Regions from separate parts of the Roseitalea porphyridii genome, predicted to be linked through region 1. Evidence: predicted binding sites of a transcription regulator. Region 1 holds the regulator's gene; each other region holds the start of a gene.
The links. The regulator LexA, encoded in region 1, represses DNA repair genes until DNA is damaged. The targets are predictions, from matches to a motif close to TGTTCNNNNTGTGTTCNG.

Region 1 (2,966 bases):
AGGCCTATGCGGCGCGGACGGTGATCAAGCCGGTTGGTCTGGAAGACGGTGTTGCAGAATGGGTGCTCCCGGACGCGGCAGCGGCGGTTCCTGCGCATCGCGCGGCCGATGCCGAGCCGGGCGGTCGCCGCGCGCAAGGCGCCGACCCTGTCGCCCCGATGCGCTGCGCCGAACAAATCTGCATCGCGACGGTCTGGCGCGGCGCCGAGCGATACGATCTTGTGATCCTGTCAGCGCCTTTTCCAGACGGTCCCACGAACGCGACGGCGGAGACCGGTGGGTTGAAGGCTATCGATGCAGAGGCCCATGACGGCGGCCACCACCACGCGTCCGTCCTCTGCGGGCGGTTCGATCTGATCGTTCTCGCCTACGCGCCGGCGGAGTCACCCTGCGACGACGGAACGCTCGTGCTCACGGCACGGGATCTGGCGTTCGCCGGCAGTGCGGAGATCAGACCTGCGCCGCGGGGTCGTCTGCGAACTCGGGAAAATGGAACGGCACCCGACCCGCCGCATGAAACAAGGCTTTCGCAGGAAACCGCACCGCAGACCCGGTCCGAATCGGAACGCTTGGAGGCCGAGGCGGGGACCGCAAAGAAGAGTGGCGCGGTTTCGCCAAGGCTCGCCGTCCGCCACGCCGTCTCGACGCCGTTGCGCCCCTGGCATGACGCTCGCCGCTGGAGCCGGGCCGCGCGCAATCTGGCACCCTATTGACCGCCTACCGATCGCGCGGACCCGGCCGCGACCACCGGTCGACCGGCCGCTTGTGCCGCGTCAGTAGCGCCGTACGAGGCCCACGAGCCGGCCCTGGATGCGCACCCGGTCGGGGCCGAAGATGCGGGTCTCGTAGGCAGGGTTGGCCGCTTCGAGTGCGATCGAGGCACCTTTGCGCCGGAAACGCTTGAGCGTGGCTTCCTCTTCGTCGACGAGAGCGACGACGATCTCGCCCGGATTGGCGGTGTCGGTGCGCTTGATGACGACCGTGTCGCCATCGAGAATACCGGCCTGGATCATCGAATCGCCCTCGACATCGAGCGCGTAATGCTCGCCCTTGCCCATCATGTCCGGCGGCACGGAAAGGACACGCGTCTGGTTCTCGATCGCTGAAATCGGCACGCCCGCGGCGATCTTGCCCATCACCGGAACGGCCCGGTCGTCATTGGCGCCGGCCTGCGGCATCGCTGGCGGCGATTCGGCCGGTGCCGACGGGCGGCCGAGACCGCCTTCGACGACGCTCGGCGAAAAACGCTGGCGCACCTGGTTAATCGGCTGCATCGCGTCGGGCAGCTTGATCACTTCGAGCGCACGAGCGCGATTGGGCAGGCGGCGGATGAAGCCGCGTTCCTCGAGCGCCGTGATCAGGCGATGGATGCCCGACTTGGAGGCCAGGTCCAGCGCTTCCTTCATCTCGTCGAAGGAAGGAGGGACACCGGTCTCCTTGAGCCGCTCATTGATGAACATCAGAAGGTCGAGTTGCTTGCGCGTCAGCATGGCGATTCCGGAAACAAACGAAAACAAACGTCGAACAGACGTTAACTGTTCCAGTTGTGTTCCGCAAGCAATAAAATCCGGTTAACCGCCGGCCGATTTCCTTTGCGCGCCGCGTTACCGGCCCTCCGGGCGCGGAATCACTGGCGCGGACGCAGCATCAGGCCGAAGGAAAGGGCGCTCGCGCCCGTCAGGACGGCAACTGCGACGGTCACTGCGTAAATCGTGAACATGGGAACCTCCCGATTGCTTGTGTTGTCGACTATGCTTCCAACAACGACATGCGGATGTGCGAAGTTGCACACGGGGCGGTCAAAGCAACGTGAACGGCGCGCGCCGATCGCCGGTTATGGGGAGCGATCCATGAAGACGATCATGAAAATTGCGCCGATCGGCATGGTTTTGGCGGTCCTTTCGGGGAGCCCGGCCGCCGCCACCGGCACGGTGGAATGCACGGGCGCCGACAGCGCCGATGCCAGTGTCTTCCTGTCGGTCGGCCGGCTTCCGGTCCTCGCCGTCCTGGGCGCCGTGATCGAGGCGGAGGGGACGACCTATGCAACCGACACGGACGTCAATCCGGATGCGGAACCCATCGTCTTCGGACAGGGCTTCTCCGATGGCGACCGGCTGCGCGCCGATTTCACCGATCCGAACATCGAGCAAATCCTCGTGAGCGTGCGAATCGAGCGCGCCTTCGAGGACAAGGCCGGCGCGGAGGCGGGCATCGTGCGTGTCGCCGGCCGGGGCGCCTGGCCAATCGTCTGCGTCTCGGGCTGAGGGCGGCCGGCCAGCGCCTGCCTTCGGGCGCGAGGGGCTTTGCAGGCGCGCCATATTTGCCTACACGCTTCCCATGACCCAACGCACGGCGATCTATGCGGGTTCGTTCGATCCGCTGACCAACGGCCACCTTTCGGTGCTGCGCGCGGGCCTGGTGCTGTTTGATCGCGTCACCGTGGCGATCGGCGTGCATGCGGGCAAGAAGGGCCTGTTCGCTTTCGAGGAACGCGAACGGCTTATCCATGCGGCGCTCGGGGAGACCGGTCTCGCCGGCGAACGGGTTTCGGTGGCCGCGTTCGACGGGCTGGTGGTTGAGGCCGCGCGCGCGCACGGCGCCATCGCCATGCTGCGCGGTCTGCGCGATTCGACCGACTATGCCTACGAGATGCAGATGGCGGGCATGAACACGGCCATGGCGCCGGACATCGAGACGGTCTTCGTGCCGGCCGAGGCCGAGACGCGTCCCATCGCGGCCACATTGGTGCGCCAGATCGCGGCGATGGGCGGCGACGTTTCCCCCTTCGTGCCGCCATCGGTGGAAAAGGCGCTGCGTGCGCGCTTTTCCGCCTGAACCCGATCCACTTGAACGAGGCACCTTGATGCGTTTGACACGACGAACCCTGACCGCGGCGGCCGCCGGCATGGCGCTGGCGATGACCATGGCCGGTCCCGTGACCGCCCAGTCCGACCCGGAAAACACGC
Region 2 (2,966 bases), 340 kb from region 1:
ATCAGGACGCCGCCATGGCCGAACGAGGGCAGGTTCGCGCGCGTGGCGATGAAGCGGGCGATCGCCGCCGCGTCGTCGAGCCTCAGCGGCGCCCTAAGGCCGGATGTGCGCGACCAGAATGCGGGCATTTCGTCCTGGCCGACGGCGATCACCGGAACGCCGCGCGTTTCCAGCGCCTCGAGCGTCTTGGCGATATCGAGGATCGCCTTGGCCCCGGCGGAGACCACGGTGACCGGTGTGCGCGCCAGTTCGTCGAGATCGGCGGAGATGTCGAAGCTGGTCTCGGCGCCCTTGTGGACGCCGCCGATGCCGCCGGTCGCGAAGATTTCTATGCCCGCCGCGTGTGCCGCCATCATCGTTGCAGCGACCGTCGTGCCGCCGGTCAGCCCTCGGGCGCAGGCAAAGGCCAGATCGGCCCGCGAGAGCTTGGCGCCCCCCTTGCGCCTTGCAAGCGATTGCGCCTGCGCCCCGGTCAGCCCCACCTCGATCGACCCGTCGATGACGGCGATCGTCGCCGGCGTCGCGCCCTCGGCCCTGATCGCCGCCTCGACCCGTTCGAGCATGGCCAGATTGTCCGGCCAGGGCATGCCGTGCGTGATGATGGTCGATTCGAGCGCGACGACGGGCGCGCGCTCGTCGAGCGCGCCGCGCACGGCAGGTTCAAAGCGGATCGGCTGCATGGTCGTCTCCGATTGGTGCGGGGTCTGCATCGAGCGGCGCCGGCGCGGGCAGGGCGGCCGCCACGCCGGCAAGGTCGCACGCGCCGATATCGGCGCGGAAGGGATCGCGCACCGCGATGGTGGCGGCGGCCGCCGCAACGCCCAGCCGCACCGCCTTCCCAAGCGCCATGGTCGGCCAATGGGCGATCACCGCGCCGGCAAGCGCATCGCCCGCGCCGGTGACGTCCACCGGCGCGGCGACCGTTCCGACCGGCTGGCGGAACGCCGTCTCGCCGTCGCGCACTGTGACCGCGCGATCGCCATCGCTGATGACCGCACGCGCAAAGCCGAGCGCCGAAAGCCGCGTCAGCGCCGCCGGATCGAGCGTGGCGTCCGTGTTGCGGCCGATCAGCGCATTGCATTCGCGCCGGTTCATGAAGGTCACGGCAAAGCGCGCCGCGTGGGGCGCCAGGCGCTCCGCCTTGGCCGGCGACACCGCGAGCGCGACCACGGGAGAACGGGCGGCATAGAGCACGGCACCGATCGCGGCCGGCGGCAGATTGGCGTCGACGACGACGATCGCCGCGCCTGCGATCAGCGCGCGCGGTTCGGCGCGGCCGAGGTGGCGCGCAAGCCCGGTCTCGTAGAGATCCATGTCGGCGAGCGCGGCGCGGACCTCGCGCGTTTCGTCCATGATCGCGGTGTAGGTCGGTGTCGGCCGGTCGAGAAAGACCGCGCTGTGATCGTCGATGCCGGCTTCGTCGAGCGCCTCGGCCACGGCGCGGCCGGCCATGTCGCCGCCGCGCGCAGAGATCAGCCCGACAGCATCGCCGGACAGCGCCCTTGCCACACGCAGCATGTTGGCCATGCAGCCGCCCACGCGCTCGACCATCGCGCCCGGATTGGACGCGCCGGGCCGGAATGGTCCGGAAACGTGACCGATCCGGTCGACATGGGCGCCGCCGATGCCGACGATGGCGGGCGCCTTGCTCACCGCGCCGCCCGCGCGAATCCGCACCGCGGCGGCTCCGTGCCGGTCGCCGGCGCCGGCCCTGCGGGAGCAGACGGATGAGACAGATCACGAACAAATCTCGATTGCACAGGTAATTCAATCATTTAAATGTCTTGCCAATGCGGAACAAAGATGGTACATAATTCGCAATCGTTTCTTTGCGCGCGGCGGCGCTTTAGCATAAGGGTGGACCCATGGCTCAGAATAATCTGCGTTTGATCGAGGGCAAATCGGTGGACAAGTCAAAGGCTCTGGACGCGGCGCTGGCGCAAATCGAACGCTCCTTCGGCAAGGGCTCGATCATGCGCCTTGGCGTCAACGAGCAGGTCGTCGAGATCGAAACGGTGTCGACCGGATCGCTGGGGCTCGACATCGCGCTCGGTGTCGGCGGGCTGCCCAAGGGGCGCATCATCGAGATCTACGGGCCCGAAAGTTCGGGCAAGACGACCATGGCGCTGCACACGGTGGCCGAAGCGCAGAAGGAGGGCGGCATCTGCGCCTTCGTCGATGCCGAGCATGCGCTCGACCCGGTCTATGCGCGCAAGCTGGGCGTCAACCTCGAGGATCTGCTGATTTCCCAGCCCGACACCGGCGAACAGGCGCTCGAGATCGCCGATACGCTGGTCCGGTCTGGCGCGTGTGACGTGCTGGTGATCGATTCGGTTGCCGCGCTGACCCCGCGCGCCGAGATCGAGGGTGAGATGGGCGATTCGCTGCCGGGACTTCAGGCCAGGCTGATGAGCCAGGCGCTGCGCAAGCTGACCGCCTCGATCTCCCGGTCCAACACGATGGTCATCTTCATCAACCAGATCCGCATGAAGATCGGCGTGATGTTCGGCTCGCCCGAGACGACCACGGGCGGCAACGCGCTGAAGTTCTACGCGTCGGTGCGGCTCGACATCCGCCGGATCGGCGCGGTCAAGGACCGCGACGAGGTCGTCGGCAACCAGACCCGGGTCAAGGTGGTCAAGAACAAGCTGGCGCCGCCGTTCAAGGAGGTGCTGTTCGACATCATGTATGGCGAGGGCGTGTCCAAGACCGGCGAGCTGATCGACCTGGGCGTGAAGGCGGGCATCGTCGAGAAGTCGGGCGCCTGGTTCTCCCATGACAGCCAGCGGCTGGGGCAGGGACGCGAGAACGCCAAGCAGTTTCTGCGCGACAATCCCGATGTCGCCGCGCGGATCGAGATGGCGCTGCGGCAGAATGCCGGCCTGCTTGCCGACCAGTTCCTGCACGACGAGGAGAGCGCCTCGGCGGCGGCGGACGGCACCGACTTCGACGGCGACGCGGCCGCA
Region 3 (2,966 bases), 170 kb from region 1:
TTGAGCGCGTCGGGCAGGGCGTTGAACCAGTCGTTGGCGTGCCGGATCGACATCGCCGCGACCTCGGAAATGTGCAGCCCTGCGATCTTCACCGCCAGCGCCTCGGGCTTCAGGCGGGCGCCATGGCAGACCGAGCAGGGGTTCTGCGACATGTAGCGCTCGATCTCCTCGCGCATCCAGGCCGAATCCGTCTCGCGCCAGCGCCGTTCGAGATTGCCGATCACGCCCTCGAAGCTCTTCTTCGCCTTGTAGGTGCGCAGGCCGTCATCATAGGCGAACTCGATCTCGCGGCCGCCGGTGCCGTGCAGAATGGCATGGCGGGCGTCCTCGCTCAGATCCGCCCACGCATCGGTCAGCTTGAAGCCGAAGGCCCTGCCGAGCGCTTGCAATGTCTGGGTGTAGTAGGGCGACGGATTGGCCGATTTCGACCATGGCGCGATCGCCCCCTTCGCCAGCGTCAGGCCGGGATCGGGCACGACGAGGGCCGGATCGACGCCCTGTTCGGTGCCCAGCCCGTCGCAATGGGGGCAGGCGCCGAAAGGGTTGTTGAACGAGAACAGGCGCGGCTCGATCTCCGGAATGGTGAAGCCCGACACCGGGCAGGCGAACTTCTCGGAGAAGACGAGCCGTTCGTGCGTGTCGTTCTTGGATTTGTTGGCCGAGCCTCCGGCCTGTGTCTCGGCGTCGGGCAGGGGACGGTCGGCGAATTCGGCGACGGCCAGACCCTCCGACAGCGACAGCGCCTGTTCGAGCGAGTCGGCCAGCCGCGCGGCCATTTCGGCCCGCACCACGACGCGGTCGACGACCACGTCGATGTCGTGCTTGTACTTCTTGTCGAGCGCCGGAACCTCGGCGATCTCGTGGAACGCGCCGTCGACCTTGACCCGCTGGAAGCCCTTCTTCATCAGCTCGGCCAGTTCCTTGCGGTATTCGCCCTTGCGGCCGCGCACGATCGGCGCAAGCAGGTAGAGCCGCGTGCCTTCCTCGAGCGCCAGGATGCGGTCGACCATCTGGCTGACCGTCTGGCTCTCGATCGGCAGGCCCGTCGCCGGCGAATAGGGCACGCCGACACGGGCGAACAGAAGCCGCATGTAGTCGTAGATCTCGGTGACGGTCGCCACGGTCGAGCGCGGATTGCGGCTCGTCGTCTTCTGCTCGATGGAAATGGCCGGCGACAACCCATCGATCTGGTCGACATCGGGCTTCTGCATCATTTCGAGGAACTGGCGCGCATAGGCCGAAAGGCTTTCGACATAGCGCCGTTGGCCCTCCGCATAGATGGTGTCGAAGGCGAGCGACGACTTGCCCGACCCCGAAAGGCCGGTCATCACGATCAGGCTGTCGCGGGGCAGGTCCAGGTCGACGTTCTTGAGGTTGTGCTCGCGCGCGCCGCGAATGGAGATGAATTTCTGGTCGGTCATGAAAACGGTGCTGCCGGAAACGGCCGGGCGCTGGCCCGGCGAAGAAAGCAACCTCCAATTTAGGCAATGAAACGGCCATGTCGAGCGGCGGGGCAACGATTGCTGACAAGATCCGGTGCTGCCCGCTCCCTTGCTGCCTGTCTCTGTTGGCGAGTTGACAGTCGCCGATGCAGTCGTTAGAACAAAAAAGGAACAAACACAAGCGGGATGGTTGGCAAAAGTCCCTGTGGACAGTCGGCTTGCGCCTTCAAGGGCGCCGACGCAGGGCCTATGGTGTCGAAAATCCCGATTGGAGCGATGGTATGGCAGGCAGCGTGAACAAGGTGATCCTGGTGGGCAATCTGGGCGCCGACCCGGAAATCCGCCGGCTCAATTCGGGCGATCCGGTGGTCAACCTTTCGGTGGCGACCTCAGAGCAATGGCGCGACAAGCAGTCCGGCGAGCGGCGCGAGCGGACCGAGTGGCACCGTGTGGTGATCTTCAACGAGAACCTGGCGAAGGTGGCCGAGAACTATCTGAAGAAGGGCTCGAAGGTCTATGTCGAGGGCCAGTTGCAGACCCGCAAATGGACCGACCAGAACGGCCAGGACCGCTATTCCACCGAGGTGGTGCTGCAGCGTTTCCGTGGCGAACTGCAGATGCTCGACAGCCGGGCCGATGCCGAGGGCGGCGGCTATGGCCGTGGTCAGGGCGGCTATGGCGGTGACCGGGTCGGTCAGGGTTCTGGCGGCATTGATCGCGGGTCCGGGCAGGGCGGGCAGGACGGCGGCAACGATTTCGTGCGCGATCTCGATGACGAGATTCCCTTCTGATTTCGGTTCGGCGTGCGAAACGCGCGTCCGCGATGGCTGCCATGCGCACGGGTTCGCGCCGCGGCCTGCTGCGGTGACGCAGTTCGCGCTCGCGCCGGTGTTTCTTGTCAGCCTGTTTGCGCTGTTTCTGGCGATGGCGGTGACCGCGCTGGCCGGCGAGGCCGATATCGTGGGCGCCGAGGCGGAACGGTCCGGCGACGGCACATGGCGGTTCGAGGTGACCGTGCGCCATGCCGACGAGGGCTGGGACCACTATGCCGATCTGTGGCAGGTGATCGCGCCGGACGGGACGGTGCTGGGCGAGCGTGTGCTTGCCCATCCGCACGTGAACGAGCAGCCCTTCACCCGTTCGCTGGCCGGCGTGTTGGTCGACGACGAGATTGGTGTGGTGACGATCCGGGCCCGCGACAGCGTGCACGGGTTCGGCGGCGCCGAGATGGAAGTCGATCTGGACGCCTTGCGCTGACCGGGGCGGTCGGATTCAGGCGGCCGCGAGTGTCCTGACGCCGTCGGCGACGAATTGCACCGCAAGCGCCGACAGGATCACGCCGAGAAGACGCGTCAGCACCGACCGGCCGGTTTCGCCCAGCAGCCGGTCGACGCGCTCGGCGAGGATGAAGATCACCCAGGTCAGCGCGAGGATCGCCGCCACGATGCCGATCAGCGCCGCGCGTTCCAGCGGTCCGGCGAAGTCGCCCGACAGCAGCACAAGCGCCGAGATCGCCCCGGGCCC

Region 2: a site for LexA is predicted at 1,794-1,811, ahead of recA (recombinase RecA). Genes of this name have one in related genera too.
Region 3: a site for LexA is predicted at 1,599-1,616, ahead of uvrA (excinuclease ABC subunit UvrA). Genes of this name have one in related genera too.

What each region holds. Positions count from the first base shown of each region.
Region 1 covers NZ_CP036532.1:1,796,920-1,799,885, forward strand. Annotated here, with positions in the region: gene E0E05_RS08785 (ComEC/Rec2 family competence protein) at 1-713, shown strand, start outside; gene lexA (transcriptional repressor LexA) at 774-1,490, opposite strand; gene E0E05_RS08795 (hypothetical protein) at 1,863-2,264, shown strand; gene coaD (pantetheine-phosphate adenylyltransferase) at 2,338-2,835, shown strand; gene E0E05_RS08805 (peptidylprolyl isomerase) at 2,864-2,966, shown strand, end outside.
Region 2 covers NZ_CP036532.1:2,141,609-2,144,574, reverse strand. Annotated here, with positions in the region: gene E0E05_RS10515 (pseudouridine-5'-phosphate glycosidase) at 1-680, opposite strand, end outside; gene E0E05_RS10510 (PfkB family carbohydrate kinase) at 661-1,653, opposite strand; gene recA (recombinase RecA) at 1,866-2,966, shown strand, end outside.
Region 3 covers NZ_CP036532.1:1,967,210-1,970,175, reverse strand. Annotated here, with positions in the region: gene uvrA (excinuclease ABC subunit UvrA) at 1-1,421, opposite strand, end outside; gene ssb (single-stranded DNA-binding protein) at 1,724-2,233, shown strand; gene E0E05_RS09625 (hypothetical protein) at 2,307-2,699, shown strand; gene E0E05_RS09620 (MarC family protein) at 2,715-2,966, opposite strand, start outside.